DNA from 3 places in the Gilvimarinus sp. DA14 genome. Region 1 is predicted to be linked to each of the others. Evidence: predicted binding sites of a transcription regulator. Region 1 holds the regulator's gene; each other region holds the start of a gene.
The links. The regulator FNR, encoded in region 1, switches genes on or off when oxygen is low (the NO sensors DNR and NnrR bind a similar motif). The targets are predictions, from matches to a motif close to TTGATNNNNATCAA.
Positions count from the first base shown of each region.

Region 2: a site for FNR is predicted at 7,196-7,209, ahead of NHM04_RS00565 (globin). Genes of this name have one in related genera too.
Region 3: a site for FNR is predicted at 6,323-6,336, ahead of NHM04_RS11505 (DUF3149 domain-containing protein). Genes of this name have one in related genera too.

Region 1 is NZ_CP100350.1:1,419,023-1,429,062, reverse strand. It holds gene NHM04_RS06365 (efflux RND transporter permease subunit) at 1-111, shown strand, start outside; gene NHM04_RS06360 (BolA family transcriptional regulator) at 161-472, shown strand; gene NHM04_RS06355 (rhodanese-related sulfurtransferase) at 583-1,533, shown strand; gene NHM04_RS06350 (hypothetical protein) at 1,645-2,013, shown strand; gene NHM04_RS06345 (hypothetical protein) at 2,003-2,536, opposite strand; gene NHM04_RS06340 (DUF4202 domain-containing protein) at 2,734-3,315, opposite strand; gene fnr (fumarate/nitrate reduction transcriptional regulator Fnr) at 3,312-4,064, opposite strand; gene NHM04_RS06330 (glutaminyl-peptide cyclotransferase) at 4,141-4,923, opposite strand; gene NHM04_RS06325 (DUF502 domain-containing protein) at 4,998-5,627, shown strand; gene NHM04_RS06320 (late competence development ComFB family protein) at 5,670-6,014, opposite strand; gene mnmC (bifunctional tRNA (5-methylaminomethyl-2-thiouridine)(34)-methyltransferase MnmD/FAD-dependent 5-carboxymethylaminomethyl-2-thiouridine(34) oxidoreductase MnmC) at 6,100-8,130, opposite strand; gene fldB (flavodoxin FldB) at 8,127-8,663, opposite strand; gene NHM04_RS06305 (flavodoxin domain-containing protein) at 8,645-9,091, opposite strand; gene trmL (tRNA (uridine(34)/cytosine(34)/5-carboxymethylaminomethyluridine(34)-2'-O)-methyltransferase TrmL) at 9,143-9,613, opposite strand; gene NHM04_RS06295 (MSHA biogenesis protein MshI) at 9,751-10,040, shown strand, end outside.
Region 2 is NZ_CP100350.1:136,178-146,217, reverse strand. It holds gene NHM04_RS00600 (replication-associated recombination protein A) at 1-1,101, opposite strand, end outside; gene lolA (outer membrane lipoprotein chaperone LolA) at 1,103-1,717, opposite strand; gene NHM04_RS00590 (DNA translocase FtsK 4TM domain-containing protein) at 1,749-4,100, opposite strand; gene trxB (thioredoxin-disulfide reductase) at 4,318-5,253, shown strand; gene aat (leucyl/phenylalanyl-tRNA--protein transferase) at 5,345-6,058, shown strand; gene NHM04_RS00575 (arginyltransferase) at 6,107-6,814, shown strand; gene infA (translation initiation factor IF-1) at 6,920-7,138, shown strand; gene NHM04_RS00565 (globin) at 7,270-7,665, shown strand; gene clpA (ATP-dependent Clp protease ATP-binding subunit ClpA) at 7,745-10,024, opposite strand.
Region 3 is NZ_CP100350.1:2,627,856-2,637,895, forward strand. It holds gene trkA (Trk system potassium transporter TrkA) at 1-883, opposite strand, end outside; gene rsmB (16S rRNA (cytosine(967)-C(5))-methyltransferase RsmB) at 944-2,242, opposite strand; gene fmt (methionyl-tRNA formyltransferase) at 2,239-3,204, opposite strand; gene def (peptide deformylase) at 3,238-3,744, opposite strand; gene NHM04_RS11495 (LysM peptidoglycan-binding domain-containing protein) at 3,914-4,951, shown strand; gene dprA (DNA-processing protein DprA) at 5,000-6,094, shown strand; gene NHM04_RS11505 (DUF3149 domain-containing protein) at 6,079-6,228, opposite strand; gene NHM04_RS11510 (L-threonylcarbamoyladenylate synthase) at 6,493-7,059, shown strand; gene hemF (oxygen-dependent coproporphyrinogen oxidase) at 7,093-8,010, shown strand; gene aroE (shikimate dehydrogenase) at 8,085-8,927, shown strand; gene NHM04_RS11525 (arylsulfatase) at 9,123-10,040, opposite strand, start outside.

The sequences.
Region 1 (10,040 bases):
GTGGTGTATGTGTTGGTGGCGCGTTTGTCCAAGGCGCGCGCAGCAGAGGGGCAGCGTTTGGAGCAAGAACTGGAGCTGGCACGGCACATACCCGATAGCGGCGAGCAGTGAGCATCGCGGTAGTGGTGAGTTACAATAGGCTAAAAGCAATGAGGTACCTATGACTCCCGTACAAGACAGTATCGAAAAAGCTCTGCAAGCCGAGTTTTCACCTCAGGTGTTAACTGTGGTGAATGAAAGCCATATGCACAGTGTGCCGCCTAACTCGGAAACTCACTTTAAAATCACCCTGGTGAGTGAGGCCTTTGTTGGTAAAAGGCAAGTGCAGCGTCACCAGGCCGTCTATGGGGCGCTGCGAGAGCAAATGGCAGGCCCGGTACACGCTCTGGCGCTGCATACCTATGCCCCTGAAGAGTGGCAGGGGGCGCAGGTGCCGGATTCTCCCAACTGCCTGGGGGGCGGCGGAAAATAGCCCTTTGTTGAGATAAATCAAGTTATTGGCTGGCTGTATAAAAAACAACCGGCTATAATCCCGCCCCCAGATTTTGACCTTCATAATTGATGACCGGAAACCGCACGAGCATGAGTGAAATAGTTGTAGCCGCCCTGTATAAATTTGTTTTGTTGCCCGATTACCAGAATTTGCGCCAGCCGCTACTGGCCGAGTGCGAGCGACTGGGGCTTAAGGGAACCTTGCTGTTGGCCGCTGAAGGTATCAATGGCACAGTTTCTGGCAGCCGCGCGGGTATAAACGGGCTGCTCGATTATTTAAAGCGCGATGAGCGCTTTGCGGATTTGGAGCACAAAGAGTCTCTGCACCAGGACAAGCCTTTTTATCGTATGAAGGTAAAGCTGAAAAAAGAGATTGTAACCATGGGTGTTGAGGGTATAGACCCCAAGCAAATCGTCGGCACCTATGTAAAACCGGCGCAATGGAATGAACTGATTAGCGATCCTGACGTGCTGGTGGTTGATACCCGCAATCATTACGAGTATGCGATCGGTTCATTCGAGCGTGCGGTGGATCCGGAAACCGAGACCTTTCGCGAATTTCCAGACTATGTAAATCAGAACTTGGACCCGCAAAAGCATAAAAAAGTGGCCATGTTCTGCACCGGTGGCATTCGCTGCGAAAAAGCCACAGCGTATATGAAAGAGCAGGGTTTTGATGAGGTCTATCACCTCGAAGGTGGTATCTTAAAATACCTGGAGGAAGTGCCTGAGCAGGAAAGCCTTTGGCGCGGCGAGTGCTTTGTGTTTGATAACAGAGTGGCCGTTAACCACAATCTCGAGAAGGGTTCTTTTGACCAGTGTTATGGCTGTCGACATCCGATCACTGAGGATGAGAAAGCGTCGCCACTGTATTTAAAGGGTGTTTGCTGCCCGCGCTGCTATGATTCGCTCAGTGAAGATCAAAAGAAGCGTTTTGCTGAAAGGCAAAAGCAAATCGAGCTGGCTAAGGCCCGCAACGAAGCTCATATTGGCGCGCCGCCCCCGGCGCGTCAGCGTAAAGCTAGGTTAAATGACGCCTAAGGCTTTGACCTAGAGATGGCGGTGTCGTAAAACTGTCATACTGTAGGGCTATTCTTTTAACCCCGTGTCGTCAGGCATGGGGGGTATTTCCATTCAAAATAGGCCAGAGCAATGGACTTTGAAACCTGGGATGTCGACCTGACATCCGGTGAGGCGAAGCACGACTGCGGTTGTGTGATTCGCGTTGAGGGGGACCCGCAAAACCCCATGTCGGTAGATCCCAGCAATTTTCCCAAGAATCTGAACTTTATTGACCAGGCTCGATTGTTGCGCTGTGGTATCGAGGCCCTGGCCGCCGCCGCCCGTGAACATGGGTTTCAGGGGCAGGTTGGCGGTCGCGATGATGCCTCGATTAAGGTGAAAAGCCGCACCGCGCAGGAGCTGGAGCGTAAAGCGCGAATGTTTGCCGAAAACCCGGGCAAGCCCAAACGCGCAGTGTTGTCGTTAAAAAAGCGCCAGCCACAACCTGTTAGCGATTGACCAGTTGGCCACGCAACTGCAGTTGGGTTTTGTGCTGATCTAGTAGTTGCATCATCTGGTTAAAATCCTGCTGGGCGATATCCAAGCCGTTGGTTACGATCACATCCGGGTTGCCGTTGTACACCAAGTTGTTTAGTTCTTCGTTGGTCTTGTCGATCGCGGCAAAGATTTTATCGGTGGTTGCTTTATCCCGGAAAATTCGCCCCTGGTTAGTCAGGCGCAGGTAATCGTCGCACTCTTGCAGCCAGTCTTTGCGCTGTTCCAGCATCTTGCGAATATTGTTCATACCGCCTTTATGGCCGTTGGGCAGCTGTTCGGCACGGTACTTGTCCAAACTTTTGTAGTCCTGAATCAGGAAATCGGCCCGTGTGCTGCTGCAGAAATCGGCATTTAGGTAACTTGCAAACTTAACCCCATGCTCGGCTTCCGCTTTTTTTTCACAAGCCTCGTCACAAGCACTCGCCAAGTTACTACCGCATAGGGCGAGAAGAAAAGATATCGCTGTTATTGGTAGTTTTTTCATAAGAGCATCACCCTGTTTATCTTTTTTGTTATTTGTTTCACACATTGGGTATAAAGGACTTTGCATTTTGGGTCAAGTCTTTACTGAATTTTACGTATTTTTATGAGATTTTGCGCGATTTTAGGGGAATGCTATTTCGAAGTGTTTTAAGCACAGCGGCTGGGGTGGCTATCAGCCGCTGTATTCTGGAGGTAGGTTCAAGCTCCTAAAGCTTTTTGGACCAGGCTCGCCATTGCCGGAGGCAGCTCTATTTTAAGAGCCGCTTCATGTCCTTGGGGCGACATTTTATTCCAGGTTTTTCGGATAATATCGATCAACTTGTCATCGTCGTGCTTTGCGGCAAACTCTTCCAGGTAGTATTTGATAAATACTAAGCAAATAACGTCTTCCAGAGCCTGTACTTCACTGTCCAGTTTGAGCCGCTTTTTTTGCAGCATATCAGCCACACGCTGGCAGTCTTGATCGCTAAAATCGTGCGCTTGCATAATCTCAACAGTACGCTGGGCGTGGTGCTTAGCCAGCTGGGTGCGCCACTTCTTGTAGCCAGCCTTATCCATTGGATATTCAGAACGGGGGATTACCCAGCGCTCAATGTGCTGCGCCCGCGCCGCAATCTGCAAATTCGCAGACGCATCAGGGGCGAACGCCATTAGTTCATCGCTCATTCGCTGGGCGTATAGCAGCTCTTTGGGCGTGCCGTCGCCTTCGAGATTGGGATCCTGCCGGTTGGCGGCATCGATATCTGCCAACGCCGCGTCTAGCTTGGCTGTTTGGTTCATGGGGCATCCTCAGGGTTGTGGGCAATCTGGCGCAGACTGTTCAAATCGAGAATCTCGAGCTCCTTGCCCTTGGCATTAATTGTGTTCTGTTTTTGCAGTCGCGCGAAAACCCGGCTGATGGTTTCCAGGGTAAGCCCCAGAAAATTGGCCATGTCGCCGCGAGACATGGGAAGCGTGAATTGTGTTGGTGACAGTTTGTGCCGCTCGTGTCGCACTGACAAGCTGAGCAGCAGCGCAGCGACTCGGGTATCGGCGCTGGCGTGACCTAAAAGCCCGAACTGTCTTTGCTCGCTGGTGATTTCACGGCTTAGCAGTTGCAGCAAATTGCGCTGCAAGCCAGGTACCTGGCGACTCAGGGATTCCAACTTGGAGAAGGGGATGGCGCATACCGAAGTGGTTTGCAGCGCTTGGGCGCTGTTGCTATATCGGTTGTCGGCTGGGCCGTCCAGGCCGATGACTTCTCCTGCAAGGTGAAAGCCAGTGATTTGTTCTTCGCCATCTCTGCTGGTGCGCCAGGTCTTAACCGCGCCGGAGCGGATGGCATAAATGGCAGTAAACGCTTCGCCCGCACGGTACAGGGTTTCGCCTTTTTGTAGCGGTTTGCCGCGCTGCACAATGGCGTCCAACCGGTCGATGTCAGAGAACTCCAGTGCCAGGGGTAGGCAAATGCCGTTGAGGCGACAATTACTGCAGTGATTGTAATCGCGAAGCCCTGGTTGAGTTGTGCAGGTATGTTGCATGTTAGGCATAGTGTAGGGTTAGTTGGTGGTGGGCATAAGCGCCTTATCTTACGTGAAATTGTGGTGGTATTTAAGTTTGCGGCCTTTAAGGCAGCCGTACTTTTATCTTGTAGTAGTGTGCCCAGCGTTTGCCGGTTACCCACAAAGTGTCGCTGGCTTGGTGATAAGCGATACCGTTTAAGACATTATCGCGATCGCCCATGGCCTCGCGCTCGCTAAGCTCGGATAAATCGAGCCAGCCCGCTACTTGGCCGCTGTCCGGTTCAATCGCAACAATTACCGAGCTTTGCCAAATGTTGGCCCAAATTAAACCCTCGGCGTACTCCAGCTCGTTTAGGCGGGTCACGGGTTTACCGTCCCATTTCACGCTTAGCTTTTTTATCAGCTCGAAATTATCCGCAGAGTGAAAAAACAGTGAGTCGCTACCATCGCTGCGCACAAGCTTGCCGTCCACCGCTGCCAGCCCCCACCCCTGGCCTCGATAGGCAAATTGCCTCTCGACAGCGCCGTTGTCGGGGCGGATTATCCAGCCGGTTTGCTGTTGCCAGCTGAGTAAGTAAATGTACTTGTCAAACTGGGTTAAGCCCTCGGCGAAATAGCGGGCGGGGAGGGATCTCTGCCAGAGAACTTTTCCCCCCCGTGGCTGGCTGATGTCAATCTTGATCAGATAAGACTTGCCCCTCAGGCCGCTGCTCTCGAACAAAAAATCACCGTCAAATTCCAGCCCCTGAGTAAAAGGGCGGGGATCGCGTGAAATAGAATCTACAAGCTTGTACTCCAGCGCGGGTGCGGCACTTAAACAGGGCTTGCTAAGCAGCATCAAGGCCGTTAAACAATAGAAAACGTGATGACGTAAATTTGAAAACATGCGGGTTCGCGCGTTGTCTGGCTATATCAGTTTGGCCATAATAAACACCGGGTTATAAATAACAAGGCATTACTATGAAGCGTTTGCGCTCGTTTGTGATACTCACTCTGCTCGGCGGCCTGGCGGTCGTCTTGCCCATCACGATTTTTGTTTTGCTATTGCAGTGGCTGGTGGGGGTAATTGTTGATCTGACGGCGCCGCTTAGCGCTTGGCTGGCTAATTATGTCACCGTGAATGATTACACCGCTGACATCCTCGGTGTAGCATTGGTTTTAAGTGGCTGCTTCTGTATTGGTTTATTGGTAAAAACCGGCGTGGGACGCTGGTTGCAACGACTTGTCGATGGTGTCTTGTCGCGTCTCGCGCCTGGCTACAGCACCATCAAAGAGATGGTGGTGCAAATTATGGGAGGCGAGGGCAACGCCTCTTTACTCAACGGCAAGGTCTGCAGGGCGTATATCATGGGCGCCTCCAGTCCGGTGTGCGTCACCGGGATTGTGACTGCTGAACACAATGACGGTGGCTATACCGTTTATGTCCCGACGGCCCCAGTGCCCACTTCGGGGTTTGTCTACCATTTGCCTGGCGATTGCGTCACTTTGTTGCCCGATATTTCGGTCGAGGCGGCAATGCGCACTGTGATTGCCTGTGGCAGTGGCTCGCAAATTATCATGCAGGCACCGCTTGAGCCGCCCGCGAAATAGCGATGAATGATTCTCGGCCAAGCCTACCGAGTGGCTGGCCGCTCAAGTATTTGTTGGCTCGGTTTCGCTGTCTTTGGCACTGTTCTCGGTTTCGCGTTCACTGACGTAGCTAATAGCATGGTTTACGGCGCGCGCTATCTTGTCGTTCACCTCTTCGAGTTCTTGCGGCGACATAAAAAAGCTCATATCTACATCGTGACGAATATACTTTGGCGGCAGGTGGTTAAGGGCAACGCAGGCGACGTCGGCAAGAAAGTCCCGATCGCCCTGGCGGGCTCTCTCACTGGCTTCCAGTATGGCCTCAATAACATGTCTTTCGTAGTAATTGTGAATGTTGTCGACGTCCTCCCGGCGGTTAGGGTTTGGGCGAGCGGTTGTGGCAAGCATAGTGAATCCCCGTAGTGATATGAGCGTGAAAGCAGTGAGTTGCTGCTTTGGCTTAATCAGTATAGATCAGCCGCGGCAGCCTTATTCAACGTCGGATCAAATCGCGGAGAATGAATCTGGCAGGGTGCAGCGCCTGGGATAGCTGCCGAGGCAGAGGTGGTGGTTCGGCGTTGATTAGAGCCGCGAGAAATTCGGCGCATAAGGGGGTGTAGGCAAGGCCACGCGAGCCAAAGCCGGTGTTCAGATATAACCCCGGGTAGTAGCTGGCCTCGGCATTCAGGCGCGCTTTGGCGTTTTTGCTTAATGGTGCAAAGTCGCGTTCGAGCGCTGCTGCATCCGGCGCCGGGCCCACGATGGGTAAATAGTCCGGTGTGGTGCAGCGCAAGGCGGCACGGCCGTCTAGTTGCTCATGCCCTATGGGGGTCAAGCTGTGTTGCAGCTCGGCGCCGAAATCTCCGAGGTGCTCGATATTTTTATCATGATCTTCGGATCGCAGCTGAGTGTCTGTCTGGCCCAGATTGAACGTGGCGCCCAGACTGTGCTGCCGCTGCGATGCCGGCGCGATATAGCCTTTGGCGCAGAGCACCGTCTGTAGCTTCTCGCTGGCGGGGGAGGCCGGCAAGTGACTCACCTGCCCGCGAATGGCTTTTAATGGCAGGTGCATTAGCTGGGAAAAGTTACGGCATTGATGCGCGCCGGCGAGGATCAGAATATCCGCACTGGCGCTGCAGTTGGCTTGCGCATTGAGGGTGCGCCACTGCGCATCAGCTCGTTCTATGGCCGTAACTTCGCAATTACCTGTAAAGGCGATAAGAGGGTGCTCAAGCAGTGCGCGGCAAACGGCCGGTGGGTTGAGCCAGCCGCAGGCGGAAAAGTAAAGCCCGCCGGTAGGCAGCTCGACACCGGCTCGGGCGCTGGCTGCGCGTGCGTCAAGCCAGGCAGCAAAAGGATGCTGTTCGCTAATTTGCCGATACTGGCGCTGTTGTTTTTCATCGCAGGCAAGCTGTATAACGCCACAGGCATCGCCGAAAATTTGATCCGCCTGCCAGTAGCCTTGGTAGTGCCTTTGCGCATACAAAAGCGCGTGCAAGTTAAAATTGGGTAGTGTTTCATTGCGGTGGCTTAACTTGGCGTAGAGAACGCCCTGACGATTGCCGGACCCTTGTTGCGCGGGCGCCGGTTCGCTATCTAATACTTGTACCTGCCAGCCGCGTTCGGCCAGGGCTCGGGCCGTGTGGCAACCGGCAAGACCTGCGCCAACCACAATGGCCGTGCGTGCACTCGCGCTGTGGGTGATACGGTGATAAACCCCGGGTTCGTGATACGCCGATGGTGCTTGTTCGGTGGGTGCGGCCACTCCCGCATGTAAGGCGCACACCATTTCCCGCTTTCTGCCGAACCCCGGCACCTTTTGAATGCGAAAGCCCGCCGTTGTCAGCCCACGCTTCACGACCCCGGCGGCGCTAAAAGTGGCTGCGGTTGTGCCCTTGGCCGACAGTACGCCGATTGTCTGAAAGAGCTCGTCGGACCACATATCCGGATTCTTGCTGGGCGCAAAGCCGTCTAAAAACCAGGCATCTACGTTGAAATTAGGTGTTTGCCAGCGCGAATCACCGCTCGGCAGTAACTGTGCGAAGCCTTCGGCGGCGTCGGCGATAATTAAGCTTAAGCTGACGCCAGCGAACTTTAGGCGGTGCACACCGGGAGGCAGGTAGTCCGGATAGGCCTCTATCAATTGCTTGGCCAGGGGCGTAAGCTCGGGCCACAGCCCCAATGCGCGAACTAAATCGGCTTTGCCGAGGGGAAATTTCTCACAGCTGACGAAATGCAGCTTGGCCGATAATGGCGCCTGCTGTTGCCACAGTTGCCAGGCGGCAAGAAAATTCAGGCCGGTGCCAAAGCCGGTCTCGGCGATAGTAAAGACCGGGTGTGGCCCGCTTGCTACAGCTTTTAACTGACAAAAACGCTCTGCCAATTGGTTGTGCTTTAGAAAAACGTGCCTGGTTTCGGCTAAGCCATCGTGGCGGGAAAAGTACACATCGCCGAATGCGGAGGACAGGGGCTGACCCTGTTCATCCCAGGTGAGCTTGGCGCTGTCGTGGGAGCTTTGCTTCACAGGCCAAATTCACGCTTTAGTTGCTCGCACCACAAATTGATGCGCTCTTCACTCAGATCGAACTCGTTTTCGTCATCCAGCGCCAGGCCGACAAATAGAGTGTTGTCGGCAGTCAGTGCTTTGGAGGCTTCAAACTCGTAGCCTTCGCAGCTCCAGTAACCACAGGGTGTTGCTCCCAACGCAACAAGCTTGGCGTGCAAGTAGCCCATGGCGTCGAGAAACCACTCCGGGTAACCGACCTGATCGCCCAAACCGTAGTGAGCGACCTTTTTACCCTGCCAGTCGACTTGGTCAATCTCGTCCCAAATCTCCTCCCAATCCTCCTGCAGCTCGCCATAATCCCAGGTGGGCATACCGAGTATTATCAGCTGATAAAAGCTAGCCTCAATAATGGGGGTTTCGGCGATGTTATAAATATCCACTAGAGACTCGCCTAGGGTTTGGCGAATCTTTTCTCCAGCCATTTCGGTGTAGCAGGTGGAGCTGCCGTAAAACAGCGCGATAGGGGCACGGCTCACAGGGCGGTCGTCCATTGTCCGAGCCACTCTATGGCGGCGGCTTCTGGGTCGTCGCCGCTGCAGGCGTCCAGCACCAATGGCTCGCCCACGCGTTCGGCGCCCAGCTCGCACATGGCGTGGTCAATGGCGCGGCCGGCCTCGGCAAACGTGGCGTAGCTGCTGTCGCCGAGATTGATAACGCCGTAGCGACGTCCGGCAATGCAGGGAAAGTCGCGGGTCAGCCCCAAATACAGCGGCTGAATATTGCCGGGCAAGTCGCCCGCGCCTGTGTTGGAGGTGCAGATCAAGAGAATGTCATCGGGATTATCGGTGATATCCGCTACCTCTGGCAGCGGGTTAACGATCGCCTCAAAGCCGCTGCTCTCGAGATAATCTTTGGCGCTGGCGGCGACCATTTCGGCGGTACCCATTTCCGAACCCACCAGAATTTGAATGCGGGGCATACATAGACTCCTGCCAAAAGGCGCCCATGATAATGGTTTTGCCGGTTTTCGTTAAGTTGGCTGCGCGCCGCAGTAATCTAACTGGCGCCAGGCTTCGTAGACAATCACCGAAACCGCATTGGATAAATTCATGCTGCGGCTGTTTGGGCACATGGGAATACGCAGCACCTGTTCAGGCGGCAGGGATTCGCGAATATTGGCGGGTAGGCCCCGCGTCTCGGGGCCAAATAATAGATAGTCGCCAGCGATAAATGCAGTGTCACTGGGGCAGGCTTTACCTTTGGTGCTGAGCGCAAAAATGCGTTCAGGTTTAGCGGTTTGCAAAAAAGCCTGCCAGCTCGGGTAGGTTTTCATATCGCGCCACTCGCCATAATCCAGGCCGGCGCGCCTCAGACGTTTATCGTCCAGTTCAAACCCAAGCGGTTCAATCAAGTGCACTTGGCAGCCGGTATTGGCCGCCAGGCGGATAATATTGCCGGTATTAGGTGGGATTTCCGGCTCAAATAGTACGATATGGAACATAAAATAAACTCTGAGTTGATGCGCTAGAGCAAAGCCGCTTATTCTAAACTAGTAGAATACAATAACAGGTTATTCCTTGAGGACAGATGTGCCATACTCTCGCGGACAGAGTTCAAGAACAGTAGGGGACAGAGATTGTGTTTCGCGCCCGTAAGCGACACTTTGAAATGGTTGGTATTGAGGTGGCCGCCGAAGGCATAGCTTTTGTCCACGTCGAGCGAGTGGCGGGCCAATTACCGCGCCTGTTACAAGCTGACTTTTTAGCGGCCGAACCCGATCAGATCAGCGCCCGATTGTGCGACTGCGTCGCCAAATACAATTTGCGCGGCCTGCCCGTCACCGCTGTGATGGCCGCTCCCGATTATCAACTATTGCTGGGCGATGCTCCCAATGTGCCCGCCGCCGAACTGAATTCAGCACTTCGCTG
Region 2 (10,040 bases), 1.3 Mb from region 1:
AGGCACATCTAATGCCGGGTCGGATTTTACATCGGCCATAGCCTGATTAAAGCCATTATACACAGCGTTACTTTTGGGGGCGCAGGCGAGATAGGTAATTGCCTGGGCTATAGCCAGCTCGCCCTCTGGGCTGCCTAATCGCTCCTGGGTATCCCAGGCGGCGAGCGCCAGCGACAGGCCGCGCGGGTCGGCATTGCCGATATCTTCACTGGCCATACGCACTACCCTGCGGGCGATATAAAGCGGATCACAACCACCATCGAGCATGCGCGCAAGCCAATAAAGTGCGCCATCGGGCGAAGTGCCGCGCACGGCTTTATGCATGGCGGAGATCTGCTCGTAAAACAGATCGCCCCCCTTATCAAAGCGGCGCACATCGCCGCCCAGCACCTCGGCCAACACCTCTTCACTGATAAGCCGGGCGCCATCGCGCTCAGGCGCAAGGTCAGCGGCCAATTCGAGCAAATTGAGGGATTTGCGCGCATCGCCATCGGCCGCATTGGCCAATATGGTGAGCGCAGCATCGGCGATGGCAATATTTTCACCACCCAATCCGCGCTCGGCATCGTTTAACGCTTGGCGAATTACACGCTCGATCAGTTCACGCTCAAGCGAGCGCAAGACGTACACTCGGCAGCGAGATAAGAGAGCGTTATTTAATTCAAAGGATGGGTTTTCGGTAGTGGCGCCAATAAAGATAAAGGTGCCGTCTTCCACAAAGGGTAAAAAAGCGTCCTGCTGAGATTTGTTAAAGCGGTGCACTTCATCGACAAATAAAATTGTGGCGCGGCCACGCATTTGCCGCTCTTGCTGCGCCACTTGCACCGCGGCGCGAATCTCTTTCACACCGGACAGTACCGCCGAGAGGGTTTCGAATCGCGCGTCGGCGCGCTCGGCAAACAGGCGGGCCAGCGAGGTTTTACCCACCCCGGGCGGGCCCCATAAAATCATTGAGTGTAGCTGGCCTTTTTCTACCGCTTCACGCAGCGGCTTACCCGCCGCCAAAATATGCTGCTGGCCGATGTAATCGTCCAGACTTCGAGGTCGCATACGCGCAGCCAGCGGTTGGTGCACGGGCTCGGTGGCAAACAAATCGCCCATATTAATCAATCAGTACGTCGACACCCTCGGGTATCGCGAATTCGAACAAAGATTCATCCACGGGCTGATTCTGCTGCGCGCTCTCGAAAGTGAACACCGTAGTTTGCCCCAAGCCGTCCAGCAGTTGAATTTGCGCCACCTGATCTGCGGCAAAAACCAGTGTCAGGGATTCAAACAGGGCGTCTTCTTCACGGGGCTCCAGCACAAATTGATTATTGACAGGTTCACTTACCTTATAAGCCTGCGCCACCTTAGCGGCCGACTCACTCAGCAAAAGCGCCGGTGTACGCTGTAAATCGTCGCTCACCTGGCGCACCGTCACCTGCATTAAATCCGGGTCGTACAACCAGATAGTTTCGCCGTTGGACACTAGCGTCTGCGGAAACGGGTCATGGGTTTGCCAGTAAAAACGTCCGGGCTTTTGCAGCACGAATTCGCCTTGGCTGCGCTCCAGCTCACTGCCGGATTCATCTTGCAAAACTTGGGTAAACTCACCTTTAAGACTCACTAACTTATGCAGCTTTTCAGTAAGCTCCACCGCCGCCTGTTGTTGCGCCAGAGCCCATGGTGTGCTGCACAATATAAGACCAGTTAAACAAGCAACTATTAATTTCATACTCAAACCTTTTCGTTCGGCGCCCATCTCTTTAAGATTTGGGCGCCAGCACCTCGCGATTACCATTGTGGCCCGCTTCAGATACGACACCGGCGGCCTCCATGGTTTCAATCAAACGCGCAGCGCGGTTGTAACCAATACGCAATTTACGCTGAACCGACGAAATGGACGCTTTACGCGAGTCGATCACAAACGCGACTGCTTCGTCGTAAAGAGCATCGCCTTCGTCATTACCGCCGTCTTCCCCGCCGGACAAACCGGGAACCGGAATATTGTTGGTACTATCGTCAATCACACCTTCCAAGTAATCGGGTTCACCGCGTTTTTTCCAATCGGCCACCACATTGTGCACTTCGTGATCGTCTACAAACGCGCCGTGCACACGCTCCGGCACGCTGGTGCCAGGAGGCAGATAGAGCATGTCACCATGACCCAGTAATTGCTCTGCCCCGCCCTGATCGAGAATAGTGCGCGAGTCGATCTTGGAGGACACCTGAAACGCCATCCGGGTGGGCACATTGGCTTTAATCAAGCCGGTAATCACATCCACCGATGGACGCTGGGTCGCCAAAATCAGGTGAATCCCAGCGGCCCGGGCTTTTTGAGCAATTCGGGCAATCAATTGTTCCACTTTTTTACCGACAATCATCATCATGTCGGCGAATTCGTCGATAACCACCACAATGGCGGGCAGGGTTTCCAGGTTTGGCGGAGTCGCCTCGGCGCTACCCGGCTCATAGTGCTCATCGGGTTTAAACAGTGGGTCCGGGATCGGTGTGCCGGCTTTTTCCGCCTCCTCTATTTTGCGATTAAAGCCCGCCAGGTTACGCACCCCCATGGCCGCCATCAGTTTATAGCGACGCTCCATTTCCCCTACACACCAGCGCAAACCGTTGGCGGCATCGTTCATATCGGTAATAACCGGCGTCAGCAAATGCGGAATACCCTCGTAGACCGACAATTCCAACATTTTCGGGTCCACCAGAATCAAGCGCACATCTTTAGGGGAGGATTTGTACAGCAGCGACAGCAGCATCACATTCACCCCCACCGATTTACCAGAACCCGTAGTACCGGCCACCAGCAAATGCGGCATACGCGCTAAGTCGGCAATAACCGGCTCACCGGCAATATTGTGCCCAAGGGCCATGGTCAAACGCGATTTGGCTTTTTCGTAGGGCTCTGACGACAAGACTTCGCTCAAGCGCACCATTTCGCGGTGCTCGTTGGGTATCTCAATCCCCATCACCGAACGCCCAGGTATTACCTCCACAACCCGCACACTGATCACGGCCAGGGAACGCGCCAGGTCTTTGGCGAGGTTGGTAATACGGCTGGCTTTAACCCCCGGGGCAGGTTGAATCTCAAACCGGGTAACCACTGGGCCAGGCTGCACGGACACGACTTCAATATCGATACCAAAATCCTTGAGTTTTAACTCCAACAGCTTTGACATGGCCTCCAGCGACTCTTTGGAAAAGGCTTTGTCACTGTGCTTATCGGCCGGGTCCAACAGACTGATGGGTGGCAAATCCCCGACCGGGGTATCGTCCTTACCAAACAGCGGCACTTGTTTTTCCTGCACCGCGCGTTTGCTGGGCGCAGGCTTTTTTACCGGCTCGCTGATCGTGGGCGGCACCCGCTTAGCCTCAGTTTTCTTGCGGGTTTCAATCACTTCGCGGCGCTCGCGCTGTTGCTTATCCGCGCTGCGCTTTTCGTTTCTAGCGCTGCGCCAGTGTGCCAATTTTTCTCCGGCCAAGCGCCAGCCCTGCAGCACTTTGCGCCCGATATCATCCATCAAGCCCAGCCATGAAAGGTCGGTAAATATCGTTAAACCAAAGAAAAACATCGCCAATAGCAGTAAAGTGCCCCCGGTATGGCTGAAGGCGCCAGCTACGGCTTCGGCCACCGACAACCCCAGATAGCCGCCGTCAGAAAACGGAAGTGTTGATTCACGCCCCCCCACATGCAGGACAGCAAGGCCAGTGCCCGCCACCATCACCAACACCAGACCGACAGTACGCAGCCCCAGCAGCACTGGGTCAAACTCCGGCGGATGCGCGCGATCGCGAATAATCAACCAGGCGCGGTAACCGAGCATCAAGGGGAATAAAAATGACAAGTATCCAAACAGAGAGAAAAACACATCGGCCAGCCAGGCGCCGGCCGGCCCCCCCGCATTTTGCACACGCAGGTTTTCCCCGGTGCGCGACCAACCGGGATCGCCCGCATCATAGGTCAGCAGCGTCAGCAGCAGTAATCCACAGGCGGCCACCAGACCAATGAGGGCCCCTTCACGTAAATAACGCATAATCATGGTAGATTCGCCTTGCTCTCTCGCTGCAGCTTTTGTACTTTTTTTGCTCAAACGTTCTAACCCCATTCACTATCTTTGATCGTCGCGGCGTGCGGGGCGCTATTGTAAAGCAAGCCCGCCCCGCTTCGCAGTGCAGCAGTCGGCAGCTATATCATCTTACAGGCTGATTAAAAATACCAATACCAGGTATTGAAGACTACAATTTTGCCCATACTAATTGATTCACTTATGATTGACGCCAATTTATTACCCCCGCAGATTTTTCTAAAAGGATTCTATTCAAATGAGCGAAGCTAAACACCACCGCCTGATTGTTCTGGGCTCTGGCCCCGCTGGCTACACGGCCGCTATTTACGCCGCCCGTGCCAACCTCAAGCCAGTGGTTATTACCGGCATGCAGCAGGGCGGCCAGCTGACCACCACCACAGAAGTTGAAAACTGGCCCGGCGGCGTTTCCGACCTGCAAGGCCCAGATTTAATGGTGCAAATGCAGCAGCACGCAGAGCGCTTTGATACCGAAATTATTTTTGACCATATCAACGAAGCAGATCTGTCAAAGCGCCCATTCACCCTCAAGGGTACCGAAACTTACACCTGCGACGCGCTGATTATTGCCACCGGGGCCTCGGCTCAGTATCTGGGCCTGCCTTCGGAAGAAGCATTTATGGGTAAAGGCGTTAGCGCTTGCGCTACCTGTGACGGCTTCTTCTATCGCGACCAAAAGGTAGCCGTAGTGGGCGGCGGTAATACCGCTGTGGAAGAGGCATTGTACCTGTCCAATATCGCCAGCGAAGTGACGCTGATTCACCGTCGCGATTCACTGCGTTCAGAAAAAATCCTGCAAGATAAGTTGTTTGCCAAAGAGAACATTAAAATTCTCTGGAATCACACTCTGGATGAAGTGCTGGGCGACGACAGCGGCGTAACCGGCCTGCGTCTGAACAACCTTGAGGCGGGCGACACCACTGAGATCGACGTATCGGGCGTGTTTATTGCCATCGGTCATAAACCCAATACCGACATCTTTGCCGGCCAGCTTGACATGAAAGACGGTTACATCAAAATCAACAGCGGTCTTGAAGGTAATGCCACTGCCACCAGTGTTGAAGGTGTTTATGCAGCGGGCGATGTATCTGACCACATCTACCGCCAGGCGATCACCTCCGCCGGCGCCGGCTGTATGGCCGCTCTGGATGCAGAGAAGTTTCTCGACGACTGATAGTCGCGAAACTTTTGCGTACAATAGCGGCGGGGGTTAACACCTTCGCCGTTTTTGTTTGTATGCGCACAATGCCTGCCAGAGACACCTTATGATTCAATTGCCGTGGCTCAACGACGACCCCGCCCTATTTCCGCCGCTGGACACAGCACTTGATGACCCTGACGGTCTGCTCGCCGCTGGCGGCGATCTTAAACCACAGCGCATTGTCAACGCTTATGCACAGGGCATATTTCCCTGGTATGAGCAAGACCAACCCATTCTCTGGTGGAGCCCAAACCCGCGCACAGTATTGCACCCGAGCGAGGTTCACTTATCGCGCTCGCTACGCAAGCAGCTGCGCAAAGCCCCTTTTGAATTGCGGTTCGATACCGCCTTTAGCACAGTAATGCAGGCCTGCGCGGCGCCGCGCCGAGGCGCGGGTGGTACCTGGATCACACCGCAAATGCACAAAGCTTATTGCGATTTACACGAGTTAGGCATCACCCACAGTGTCGAGATGTGGCAAGGCGACGACTTGGTGGGCGGGCTATACGGTTTGGCGCTGGGACGGGTGTTTTTTGGCGAGTCCATGTTTGCACGGCGGGACAATGCATCGAAAATCGCTTTTGCCAGTCTGTGTTATTACCTAAACGACTGGGGGTTTGAACTCATCGACTGCCAGGTTGCCAGTGACCACCTGTTTAGCCTCGGCGCCTACGAAATACCCCGCGAGGAATTTGCTCAACGGTTGAACAACTTGATTGGGCACAGCACTGCCTCACCCTGGCCATGTGAATTATATGGACTAGATTACCCTTTCTAAGCACAGGCAAATGCTCTAGAGTAAACTCGGGTTAAGGAGACAGACAGTATGAGCGACTTATCCAGCCTGAAACTCTTTGCTACTGCCCCTCATCCATGTAGCTATCTTAAAGGCGAAGAAGCGACCACGGTTTTTATCGATCCTGCGGCCGAAGTGGATCAGGATTTATATTCGCAGCTTTCTCAACTGGGATTCCGTCGCAGCGGAGGTCATTTATACCGCCCCCATTGCGCGGCTTGCCAAGCCTGTGTGTCCTGCCGCATCCCCGTGCGCCGTTTCAAACCCAATCGCAGCCAAAAGCGCTGCATCAAGAAAAACTCCGATCTGCAACTGCAGCTGGTAAACAGCATTCAGACGGATGAGCATTACCGGCTCTATGAGCACTACATCAACACCCGCCATGCCGATGGTGACATGTACCCGCCCACCCGGGAACAGTACGAGGCGTTTCTCAGCGCCGAATGGGGCACCACTCGATACATTGAGTATCGGTATCAGGGGTGCCTATTGGGGGTCGCCGTCTGCGATGAGCTAAAAGACGGCCTGTCGGCGGTTTACACATTTTTTGACAGCACCGAGGCCAAACGCAGCTTGGGCGCCTACGCTATTTTGGCGCAAATCAGTAAGGCCCAAGACATGGGCCTGGAATACGTATACCTGGGTTACTGGATTCGCAACTGCCAGAAAATGGCGTATAAAACCCAGTACCGGCCGCTACAACTGCTGATCAATAAGCACTGGGTTAATTTGAATTAAACTCAGATAGTGAAAATCGCCCTTCGGACTTGGCTATTGCGTGCTTTTCAGGCACAATTGCCGCCTTTTCGCGCAACTGCAAAGACAAATTGAGGATTCTGCCGAATGGCGAAAGACGATGTAATCGAATTTGAAGGCGAGGTTGTAGACACTCTGCCAAACACCACTTTCCGCGTAAAACTGGAAAACGGCCACGTAGTGACTGCACATATCTCGGGCAAAATGCGTAAAAACTACATCCGCATTCTGACCGGCGACAAAGTAAAGGTAGAGATGACCCCCTACGACCTGACCAAAGGCCGTATCACCTACCGCGCCCGTTAATACCTTATTTCAACAAAAGCCCCCTTTATGGGGCTTTTGTTTATCCCCCTTCCCTTTTTGACCCAAATCAAAACCGACCCAAACACTCGGTGATATGTTGCGCCTCCAAAGTCACCGATTGAGGCGATTGAGTGCAAAGCGATCAGGATTTAGTGTTTCAAAGTTATGGCCGCTGCTGTAACCGCGATACATTTTTTAGCGATTTTTACGACAACTTTATGGGAAAGTCCGACGAGGTCCGGCAGATGTTCGTCGATACCGACATGCCCGCCCAACGGCATTTACTGCGCAACGGGATTATGCAGCTGATTCTGTTTTCCCGCGGCCTTCCTGGTACCAAACTCAAAGCACTGGGCAAAAGTCACAATCGCGATGGATACAACATACGCCCGCACCTCTATAACACTTGGCTGGAAGCGCTGCTTGAGACTCTACGCAAACACGACCCGGTGTATAACGAGAGAATTGATACCGCCTGGCGGCGCGCTTTAGCGCCCGGCATTGACCTGATTAAAGGTGCTTATTGAATCAACTGGCACCCACAAAAAAGCCCCGCCTACGGGGGGCTTTTAAGTTTTACGCCGACAAAGGACCTAAACAGGATCATCAAGCTGGGGCGGGCTCTTTAACCTCAAACTCCAGTGCCAGCTGGCCGTCTTCGCCCACATCGACAGACACTGTGCCGCCGCCGGAAAGCTCACCAAACAGCACCGCTTCAGCCAAAGGCTTCTTAACCTTTTCCTGTATAAGACGAGCCATGGGGCGAGCACCCATTTTTTCATCATAGCCCTGCTCCGCAAGCCATTTACGCGCAGCGCTACTGACCTCCAGATTGACTTTTTTCTCATCCAGCTGCGCTTGCAACTCGGTAAGAAACTTGTCCACCACGGTTTCCACCACAGAAAGTGGTAGAGCACCAAACTGAACCGTGGCATCAAGACGGTTGCGAAACTCAGGCGTAAACATCTTCTTAATCGCCTCTATACCGTCAGTGGAGTGATCCTGCTTGGTGAAGCCTATAGAGGCGCGGCTCACATCTTCAGCACCGGCATTCGTTGTCATGATCAAAATGACATTGCGGAAGTCGGCCTTGCGACCGTTGTTGTCGGTCAAAGTACCGTGATCCATCACCTGTAACAGCAGGTTGAAAACATCGGGGTGCGCTTTTTCGATTTCGTCCAATAAAACCACACTGTGAGGGCTTTTGGTGACAGCATCGGTAAGAAGACCGCCCTGGTCGAAACCCACATAGCCCGGAGGCGCACCAATTAACCGCGAAACAGTATGCCGCTCCATATACTCAGACATGTCAAACCGGATCAGCTCGACTCCCAAGCATTTGGCCAATTGTCGGCTAACCTCGGTTTTACCCACACCTGTTGGACCGGCAAATAGAAATGAGCCGATAGGCTTATCGCCACTGCGTAGCCCGGCGCGTGCGAGCTTAATCGCGGTAGAGAGTGTATCAATGGCCTCATCCTGACCAAACACGGTCATTTTCAGATTGTCATCCAACTTGCGCAGCTGTTCCAGGTCATTGGATGAAACGCTCTTGGGCGGTATCCGGGCAATCTTCGCCACCACTGCTTCCACATCCGACACACTAACAGTCTTTTTGCGCTTGCTGGGCGGCTGCAACTGCTGATAAGCACCCGCCTCGTCAATCACATCAATGGCTTTGTCGGGTAGAAAGCGGTCATTAATGTAACGCTCGGATAGCTCGGCCGCCGCCTTTAATGCGGGCTCGGTATAGCGCAAGCCATGGTGCTCCTCAAAATGCTTTTTCAAGCCTTTGAGAATCTGATAGGTTTCATCGACGCTTGGCTCTACCACGTCCACCTTCTGAAAGCGGCGCGACAGGGCGCGGTCTTTCTCAAAAATGCCGCGATACTCCTGATAGGTAGTAGAGCCCATGCAGCGCAACTGGCCGGAGCTGAGTAGCGGCTTTAGCAAATTAGAGGCGTCCATCACGCCACCGGAGGCGGCACCCGCACCGATAATGGTGTGAATCTCGTCGATAAACAAAATAGAGTGCGGCTGCTTTTTTAGCTCTTGCAGTAAGCCTTTAAACCGCTTTTCAAAATCACCACGGTATTTGGTGCCAGCTAACAGCGCGCCCATATCAAGGGAGTAAACCACACTGGAGGCCAGCGCCTCGGGCACCTCGCCATCAACGATGCGCTTGGCCAAGCCCTCGGCAATCGCGGTTTTACCCACGCCGGATTCACCCACCAGCAACGGGTTATTTTTGCGCCGGCGCGACAGCACCTGAGACACCCGTTCCAGCTCAAAACTGCGGCCGATCAGCGGATCGATCTTGCCACTGGCAGCAAGCTCATTCAGGTTACTGGCAAAATTTTCCAGCGGGCTCTGCGAGGGTTGCTCCACCCCCAGGGTCTCGTCGTCGGCCTGTTCATGGGAGCCGTCTTCCGAGCCATGCTCGTGCCCGGCGACTTTTTGAATCCCGTGGGTGATGTAATTGACGATATCAATACGCGCTATGCTCTGTTGCTTCAGGTAATAAACCGCCTGGCTTTCCTGTTCACTGAATATAGCGACCAGAACGTTGGCGCCCGTTACTTCTTGCTTGCCCGAAGACTGCACATGAAAAACCGCGCGCTGAAGCACCCGCTGAAAACCTAAAGTTGGCTGAGTTTCGCGCTCATCGTCATTTTCGGGTAACAGTGGTGTGGTGGAATCCACAAACTCAATCAGCTCCCGTCGCAGAACCACCAGATCTGCACCACAGGCACGCAACACCATGGCGGCCGATTCGTTATCAATCAACGCCAATAGTAGGTGCTCGACGGTCATAAACTCATGCCGTTTGCTGCGAGCGCCTTTAAATGCCATGTTCAGGGTGACTTCAAGATCTTTACTTAACATCTAGGGTACCTCTCTA
Region 3 (10,040 bases), 1.2 Mb from region 1:
CAATGTTTTCTTCGCTCAGTAAGTCCTGATCAGAGGCGCTGCCCTGCAGCACAATGGCGCGCTCTAGGTGCTCAGCCAGGTGTGCGGCGCGGGCCTTGTTGTGTTCAATCACCCGCACGCTATAGCGTCCCTCTAGCTTGCGCGCCAGGCGCATGCCGATATTGCCGCCGCCGGCAATAATGATTCGCTTATAGGCGGTTTCCATACGCCGCAATTCGCTGATGACCGCGCGGATGTCATTCTTTCCGGCGAGAAAAAACACTTCGTCGTCCGCTTCAATGACCGTGGCGCCGGTGGGCATAATCGCCTGACCGCGGCGGTATATGGCGGCAACCCGGGTATCGACGGCGGGCATATGCTCACGTAAAAAGCGCAGTTCTTGTCCCACCAGGGGCCCGCCGTGATAGGCTTTTACCGCCACCAGCTGTACTTTGCCCTCGGCAAAATCCAGCACTTGCAGCGCGCCCGGGGTTTCGATCAGGCGGTGGATATAATCCGAGACCAGCTGTTCCGGGCTAATCAGCACGTCGATGGGGATTGCTTCGTTGGCAAACAGCTTGTTGTTGGTGAGGTAGGCCGTGGCGCGCACCCGGGCAATTTTGGTGGGGGTGCGAAACAAACTGTGCGCCACCTGGCAGGCGACCATATTGATTTCATCGTTGTTGGTCACCGCTACCAGCATATCCGCGTCTTCCACACCGGCTTGCACCAGCACATCCGGGTGCGATCCTTCACCGTTAACCACACCGATATCCAGCCGATCGCGCAGTTCGCGCAGGCGAGAGTCGTTGGTGTCAATCATGGTGATGTCGTTGGATTCGTCGGCGAGGTTTTCAGCCAGGCTGGCGCCTACTTGTCCTGCACCCAGAATAATAATCTTCATAATACTGCCAGGTTGGTCCTCAACGATTGGCAAACTTTACCGCCTTTGGCGGGCATTTGGCTATTTTTCTGCTTTTTTAAACTTGGCGTAATAGAAGCCGTCGTGGCCATCTTGCTGTGGCAATAATTGTCTGCCTGCCTTTTGCGCTATACCCCAGTCTGCGTCAATAACAATCTCTTGCGCGTTGTGGGTGCGCTGCAAAAAGGCGCTGGCCTGTTCGCTGTTTTCGGCTGGCAGTGCCGAGCAGGTAGCATAGACCAGGATACCGCCGGGTTTCAGCAGAGGCCAAAGTGCATCCAGCAGCTGGCTTTGCAGCTGGACCAGGCGGTTGATATCGGCGGCGCTGCGCAGCAGTTTGATATCGCTTTGGCGGCGAATAATGCCCGTGGCCGAACAAGGCGCATCCAGCAAAATTCGATCGAAAAGTTGGCCGTCCCACCACTGTTCGGGTTTGCCGGCATCACCGGCAAGAACCTGGGCGTCTAGCTGTAAGCGCTGCAGATTCTGTTTTACTTTTGCCAGACGGCGCTCTTCTATATCAAGCGCCACCACTTCGCCGAGCTGGGGCTCGCTTTGCAGAATGTGGCCGGTTTTACCGCCGGGCGCCGCGCAGGCGTCGAGCACTCTCTGTCCGGGTTGTAGCTCCAGCAATGGGGCAGCAAATTGCGTCGCCTCGTCCTGCACGCTGATCAGTCCGCTGGTAAAACCTGGCAGCATTGTCGGGTCGCAGGGTGGGAGGGTGATACCGCAGTCGCTAAAGCGCGTGGGGCTGGCTGTAAACTCCTCTTTGGCAAGTATTCGTAAATAGTCGGCACGAGAGGTTTGCTCCGTATTCACCCTTATTGTAAGTGGTGGATGAGCATTGTTAGCACTTACTATCTGATCTGTGGCAGAGCCCCAGGCGATGCGGTAGGCATCAAGTAACCACTGCGGGTGGGCGCTGGTAAATTCCGGGATCTCTGCCAGGCGGGCGGTAAGCTCGTCGCGCTCGCGCTGGTAGCGGCGCAGCACACCGTTAACTAACCCCGTGGCCCAGGGCTTTTTTAGCGCCTTGGCGGCACCTGCGGTTTCACCGATGGCGGCGTGATCCGGTATGCGGGTGTAATCCAGCTGATACAAGCCCAGCAAAATCAGCGCCTGAACATCGCTGTCTTTGGCGCGCAGAGGCTTATCCAATAATTGTTCTGCAATAGTGTTGAGGCGCGGGTAGTAGCGCATGCTGCCGTAGCAAAGCTCGCGCACCAAAGCGCGGTCGGCCGGTTCTACCTTGTCCTGCCACTGGGGCAGGCTGCTTGCCAGCGAGCCGCGCTGGCGCAGCAGCTCGGCCAGTGCGCGGGCGCATGCAACCCGGGGTTTCAAGCTTCCGGCCCTGTGAATCGGTCGCCAATCTTAAACAGGTCGCTATTGCCGCGCAGCAAGTCGGCTACCGCCATGGGCTTTTTGCCCGGCATTTGCAGTTGAGTTATAGCGATACCGCCTGTGCCGCAGGCCACGGTGATCCGATCGGCATCAAGCTCAATAATGGTGCCTGGGGAGCCCGACGCCGCTGGTGCAAGCTCGCATTGCCATAGCCGAATGGCGGCCTCTGGTTTGGCGCTGTGGCGGGTAAAGGCCACCGGGAAGGGGTTAAAGGCGCGAATTTTCCGGTCGATATTTTCTGCGCTGTCGCTCCAGTTAATCTGCGCTTCGGCCTTACTGATCTTGGGCGCGTAATTGGAGAGCGAATCCTCCTGGGTTTGCGGCAGCGCTGAATCGGTCGCCAGTTGGGCCAGAGCTTTCTCAAGCGCCGGTCCACCCAAGCTCAGCAATTTGTCGTGCAGGCTACCGCCGGTGTCGCTGACCGTGATAGGACAGCTGGCCGTGACCAGCATGTCGCCGGTGTCCAAGCCCTCGTCCATTTGCATAATGGTAATGCCGGATTCACGGTCGCCAGCTTCGATGGCACGCTGAATGGGGGCGGCGCCGCGCCAACGCGGTAGGAGCGAAGCGTGTACATTAATACAGCCGAGTCTGGGTGTTTCTAACACCGCCTTAGGCAGCAATAAGCCGTAGGCGACCACCACCATTATATCGGCGTCCAGTGCTGCCAGCTCACTCTGAGCGACAGGGTCTTTTAGTGAATGCGGTTGATACACCGCAATGCCTGCCTGCTCGGCGAGGCTTTTGACCGGGCTAGGTTTAAGCTTTTTACCGCGACCGGCGGGGCGGTCGGGCTGGGTGTAGCAGGCGATGACTTGGTGTGGGCCGTCGAGCAGTACCTGTAAGTGGTGAGCGGCAAAATCGGGGGTGCCGGCGAAAACGATTCGCAGTGGAGCAGTCATTAATCTGTGTCCGGGCCTGAGGGCGCCGGGGCGTCAGGCCCGGGCGCGATGGAGTTTTTCGAGTTTTTTGCGAATCCGCTGGCGCTTCATTTGCGACAGGTAATCGACAAAAAGCTTGCCGTTGAGGTGATCCAGCTCGTGCTGAATGCATACGGCCAGCAGGCCGTCGGGCTCCAGGGTGAAGGGCTTGCCGTCGCGATCGAGCGCTTCAACCCGAATTTGAGTGGGGCGATCGACACTTTCATAGAAGCCGGGCACCGACAGGCAACCCTCGTCATAGGGGGCTTCGTCTCCCCCAAGAACGGTGACCTCGGGGTTGATAAAGACACGCGGTTCGCTCTGATCTTCCGACAGGTCCATGACCACAATACGGCGGTGGACATTGACCTGAGTGGCCGCCAAACCGATACCCGGCGCGGCGTACATGGTTTCAAACATGTTGTCGATCAGCTCACGGACACTGTCGTCCACAGTCTCTACCGGCTTGGCGATGGTGCGCAGACGCGGGTCGGGAAATTCAAGAATTTCAAGTAGGGCCATAGGCTTTGTGACAAACTTCTAGTAAAAAGGTAACAAGCGCTGCTAACATGATGATCGTACAGGATTTAACCTGGGTGGAACTCATAGCAGACCGGTCGCACAGCGCGGCCGGTTGCGCTATTATAACGGCTAAACCGCTCAGGACCGAACAAAAACAGGATCGGTTTCTATGAAAAAAATGATTTTTGCTGTTCTGGCGTTAACGGCCGCCAGTGTCTTTTCTTGGGCCGATTCGTCGCCTTTCAAGTCTGATTCACCCGATGAGTATGTAGTTGAGAAGGGGGATACTCTCTGGGATATATCGGAAACATTTCTCGATTCACCGTGGTTGTGGCCGGAGATTTGGCACGCCAACCCGGAAATCGAAAACCCGCACTTGATCTTCCCAGGCGATGTGGTGCGTCTTGTTTATATCGACGGCCAGCCGCGTCTAACCGTAGATCGCACTGTCAGACTCACACCCGGTGGCGATGCCAAGCTTGAGCCAACCGTGCGGGTACTACCTATAGAAGAAGCTATTCCCGCGGTATCTCTGGACAAAATCGCCTCTTATCTGTCTCGCTCGCGCATCGTTATGCCCGACGAGGTAGAAGGTGTGCCCTATATTGTGGGCGGTTCGGAAAAGCGCTTGATCACCGGTAAAGGCGATACCGCCTACGCCCGTGGCACTGTGCCCGATGGCATCGGCAACTTCGACGTATTCCGCCAGGGCGAAACTTTTGTCGATGAGCAGACCGACGAAGTTCTGGGTATTCACGCGCTGGGTATTGGCGGCGTCAGCATCGATAAAATCGACGGTGAAATTATTCGTGTGCACGTAACCCGCTCGGACGAGGAGCTGCGCGCAGGCGATATTCTGCTGCCTAACGTCGAGCGCTCGGTAGATTCAATCTTCTACCCCAGCGCACCGGACTTTCCGATCGAGGCCGAAGTATTGGCTGTAGAAGGCGGTGTTACGCAAATTGGTAAAATGGACATCATGATCATCAATCAGGGTGATCGCGATGGCGTTCAGGTGGGCAATGTGTTTGAGGCCTTTGTTAGAGGTGAGACCATTGAAGATCGTGTTACTGGCGATACCCTCAAATTAATGGACGAACGTGCCGGCCTGGTGATGGTGTTCCGCACTTTTGAAAAACTCAGCTTTGCCATTGTTATGGAGGCTACTCGCCCCATGGCGGTGGGCGATCTATTGCGCAACCCGTAATTCTCCAAACAAGCCCAGGGAAGGGCGAGCGCTAACAGGGACGTTACTATGCAAGCTTTCACTCCCGCCTTTCTTCTCTCCCGCGTTCGGGGTCTTGGCCCGAGCAAAATCAAACAGCTTTACAGCCAGTTTGGCTCTCTTCAATCAGTCTTAAATACCAGTGCCGAGCGCCTAGAGCAGTGCTTAAGCGCCGATATCTGCCGGCAGATTAAGGCATTGCAGAACCGCGATAGTGAGGAGCACTGGCGGGCGGCGGAAGATCTCGCCTGCTGGCTTGAGCAGCACCCGGAAGTTAGCCTGCTGAGTCTCGACGATGAAGATTACCCGGCCCTGTTGGCGGATACACCGGCGCCGCCGCCTCTGCTGTATGTACGCGGAAATCTCAATGCCTTGGAATTGCCCCAGCTGGCCGTGGTAGGCAGTCGCAACCCTACGGCCGGTGGCAGCAAGACGGCGTTTGAATTTTCCCGCTGTCTGGCCTCAGGTGGTTTTGCGATTACAAGTGGTCTGGCGTTAGGCGTCGATGCCTGTGCCCATCGCGGCGCCCTGGCGGGCGATGGTATTACCCTTGCGGTTATGGGAACGGGCATTGATCGCCTATACCCGGCGCGCAACCGCGCCCTGGCCGAAGAGATAGTGGCAGGTGGTGGCGCGCTGGTCACAGAATTTGCGCCTGGCACCGCATCCGAGGCCGCCAATTTCCCACGGCGCAACAGAATTATCAGCGGCTTGAGTTTGGGGACTATGGTGGTCGAGGCTGCGGTGAAAAGTGGTTCGTTAATCACTGCACGCTACGCCGTCGAGCATCAGCGCGAGGTGTTTGCTGTGCCCGGTTCTATTAATAATCCGTTAAGTCGCGGCTGCCACGCGTTGATCAAAAACGGCGCCAAGCTGGTGGAGTGTGCCGATGATATTATCGCTGAGCTGAATGGCGCACTGGCCTACAAGCACGAGCAGTTAGCTGCCCAGGCGCCCACCGAAGCTGAGCACTGGCTGCTGGGATTTATGGGCTATGACCCGGTCACCCTGGATCACTTGTGCGAGCGCAGTGGCAAAAACGCGGGCGAGTTGGCCGCCGCGCTGCTGGACTTAGAGCTTGAGGGCGTTGTCGCTCAGCGCGGCAGTTATTACAGCCGTTTGTGAGATGTTTTGGCGACCGCGAGAGCGGCGCGGCTATCGTCGCGAATATGGCGGTAGGCGTACCAAGCCAAATAACCCATGATGGCAAAAATGGCGAAAATAGTGGCCAAGCTGAGTACCAGTACAGAGTCAATCATGGTTAGTACCTCTTTGTGTTAAAGGCAATCTTGTATTTGGTGGCATGTGCCACACTCTCTGAGTATTAATTTACGCCTTTGCGGCCCAGGCGTTTTGATTTGGGTCAAGTTCCCCGCGCTTGTTTAAAGACGCGAGTTAGGTTAATTTTCGCGCTTTCACGCCCCGCGGCGAGTCGTTTCTGGTTCGGTAAAACAACTTTATCAGTCGAGTCGCAGCGGTAACTGGCAAGAGACGTGATAGATAAATCCGGGCGGTGTTGATGTATGAAGGGTTGGGTTGAGCATATTGGGGTCAAGCGTTGCGCCCAGGTGATGCGCGCCGGTGGGGTAATCGCCTATCCCACGGAGTCTGTCTGGGGGTTGGGCGCTGACCCACATAACTCTGATGCTATTGCCCGCTTGCTACAGCTTAAACACCGGGCGCCGGCAAAAGGCCTGATTCTTATCGCCGCGAATGTAAATCAGGTTGAGCCCTGGTTGGCAACGCTTTCGGCGCCCGAGCGCGAAACCCTGTTGGCGAGCTGGCCAGGCCCCAACACTTGGCTGGTGCCCAATCGCGGCCTGGCATCCAGTTGGGTTACCGGCAAGCACAGCTCCGTGGCGCTGCGCGTTACCGCCCACCCAGTGGCTGCGGCTTTGTGTCAGGCTTTTGGTGGGCCCATTATCAGTACTTCCGCCAATCCTCAGGCTCGCCCCGCCGCCAGGGATGCAACCCAGGTGCGGCGCTATTTTGGCTCTCAGCTTGACGCTATAGCCCCGGGCCGCACCGGTGGCCGTCGCCAACCTTCAAAGATACGGGATTTGGCCACAGGCAAAACTCTTCGTGCATAGCTGGTACAATAGCCGCCTTTCACGGAGCAGCCCATGACCACCACACCCGACAAACACGCTGTCAAAGCCTATTTAATGGATCTGCAAGAGCGCATTTGCAGCGGTCTTGCCGAGCTCGATGGCGGCGTATTTGTGGAGGACAGTTGGCAGCGCGCCGAAGGTGGTGGCGGTCGCTCGCGGGTACTGGCTGACGGCGCCGTGATCGAAAAGGGCGGGGTCAACTTCTCCCATGTGATGGGTGAGGCCATGCCCGCTTCGGCCACCGCTCACCGGCCGGAGCTTGCCGGGCGCTCCTTTGAGGCCATGGGGGTGTCGCTGGTGATTCACCCGAATAACCCCTATGCTCCCACCAGCCATGCCAATGTGCGCTTTTTTATTGCCGAAAAAGCAGGTTCCGACCCCGTTTGGTGGTTTGGCGGCGGCTATGATTTGACGCCTTATTACGGCTTTGTCGAGGACTGTGTTCACTGGCACAAAACGGCCTTTGAGGCCTGTGCGCCTTTTGGGGAGGATGTCTATCCGCGCTATAAAAACTGGTGCGATGAGTACTTCTACCTCAAACACCGCAATGAGGCGCGTGGAGTGGGCGGCCTGTTTTTCGATGATTTGAACGAGCCAGGTTTTACGCAGAGCTTTGCTTTTATGCGTTCGGTGGGAGACAGCTATCTCGATGCCTACCGGCCTATTTTGGCTCGGCGCAAAGATACCCCCTACACCGAGCGCGAGCGTCAGTTTCAGCTGTACCGCCGGGGGCGTTATGTAGAGTTTAATTTGGTCTACGATCGCGGTACTCTGTTCGGATTGCAAACCGGCGGCCGCACCGAATCTATCTTAATGTCCCTGCCACCACTGGTGCGTTGGGAGTACGACTTTCATCCCGAGCCAGATTCTCCTGAGGTGCGCTTAAGCCGCGACTTTCTGCCGCCACAGGACTGGCTGGCCCGGCAATAACAATAACGAACTCAGTAAACGTTCGGTAAGAAAACTCTGGTAGTTTTGCCGCTCGTTTTAACTATAGGTACCCCATGAGCGATTCTTACGCAGTATTTGGCAACCCCATTGCGCAGAGCAAGTCCCCCGCCATCCACCGGCATTTTTGTGAGCAGACCGGTGAAGATATGACCTATACCAAGCAGCTGGTAGCCGAGGGCGAATTCCAAACCGCCGCCGATGCATTTTTTGCCGACGGTGGCCGGGGTCTGAATATTACCTCACCGTTTAAACTGGATGCTTTTCAGTACGCCGATCGTCGTACCCCTCGTGCCGAGCGCGCCGGGGCGGTCAATTTATTGATTAAAGAAAACGACGGCAGCATCACCGGCGATACCTCCGACGGTGTGGGTATGGTTAACGATATGCTCAATATGGGCTGGGAGTTGGGCGGCAAAAAACTGCTGATTTTGGGCGCGGGTGGCGCGGTGCGCGGTGTACTTGAACCACTGCTGGGGCAGCAGCCCGCTAATCTGACGATTGCCAATCGCACCCTGGCAAAGGCAGAGCAGCTGGTAAAAGATTTCCATGATTTGGGAGAGTTAAAAGCCTGCAGTTTCGACGATCTGGCAGGTCGCCAATTTGATGTGATTATCAACGGCACTTCGGCCGGCTTGCACGGTGAGCGCGTGAACCTGCCTGCCAACCTGTTGGCGCCAGATTCCGCCTGCTACGACATGAGCTACGCCGCCGAGCCCACGGGGTTTTTATGCTGGGCCGAGCGGGAGGGCTGTAAGCAGTTGTCGGATGGTTTGGGCATGCTGGTGGGCCAGGCGGCGGAATCCTTCTATGCCTGGCGCCATATTCGCCCCGAAGTCGTACCGGTGATTACCGAGCTGCGCCGTAAAATGACAGAGAGTAAAAAGAAAGCCAGTTAGCAGCCTCTGCTTGAATCTGGGGGTTTGTGCCAGGGCAATTATCTGGCGGCGTCAATAGGGTCGTTCTGTGGCGGTTGCGTCGTAGCTGCGGCAAATAGAATATTAGCTTGAAACGCTCGGGTGATTGGCTGGTAAAATCACAAATCTAGAAAAGCAGACCGCACCCCAGCCACAAAGGGCTGGGGCCCGGGTTTTTTACTGTTTCGGCGTAAAACTGCCGCCTTCCTGGCGAGGCGGGAATTCTTTAAAGGTCGCCATAAAGTTTTTCACTAAGTTTTGCAGCGGGACGAACGCGTACATGTGCCGCACCATCCAGTCGTCGTGGTAAGACGAGTCTTCGGGTGCCATTTCGAAGGGGTCAGCGCGCAGGTCAACCAGCAGTGGTGCTTTTAAGACGGTTTGTGCGTGCATCCAAGAGCCCAGACCGTCGTGTTCCTGGATAGAGAAATGTGCTTTCCAGGGGCCATAGCGCACCGCCCCCAGAGTTCCATCATCCACAAAGGCAAAGAACTCGTTGCGCGGCCACTCGTCTGAATTGCCTGTCAGGTTGGGCAAGACATTGTAGCCATCCAGATGTACTTTAAACTTCTTGTTGCCAGCCTGGTGGCCTTTTAACAGTTTCGCCTTAATATCGGAATCACCGGCTGCGGCCATCAGTGTCGGCACCCAGTCCTCCAGCGAAATGATCTCGTTGTTAACCTGTCCGCCAGAAATCTGAGCGGGCCAGCGAACTAACATGGGTACGCGAATACCGCCTTCCCAGGTTGAGGCCTTTTCGCCGCGGAAGGGGCTGGTGCCGCCGTCGGGCCAGCTGAATTTCTCTGCGCCATTGTCGGTGGTGTAAACGACAATGGTGTTATCGGTAATGCCCAGCTCGTCCAGTTTATCCAGCAGCACGCCGACCTGACCATCGTGCTCGATCATCCCGTCGGCATAAATACCGCGACCGGTTTTACCTTCCGACTCGGGTTTCAGGTGGGTAAAAATATGCATCCGCGAGGTGTTGTGCCACACGAAGAAAGGCTTATTGGCTTTGTGCGCTCGTTCAATAAAATCGAGTGTGGCGGCCAAAAACTCTTCGTCAATGGTTTCCATGCGCTTGCTGGTCAAGGG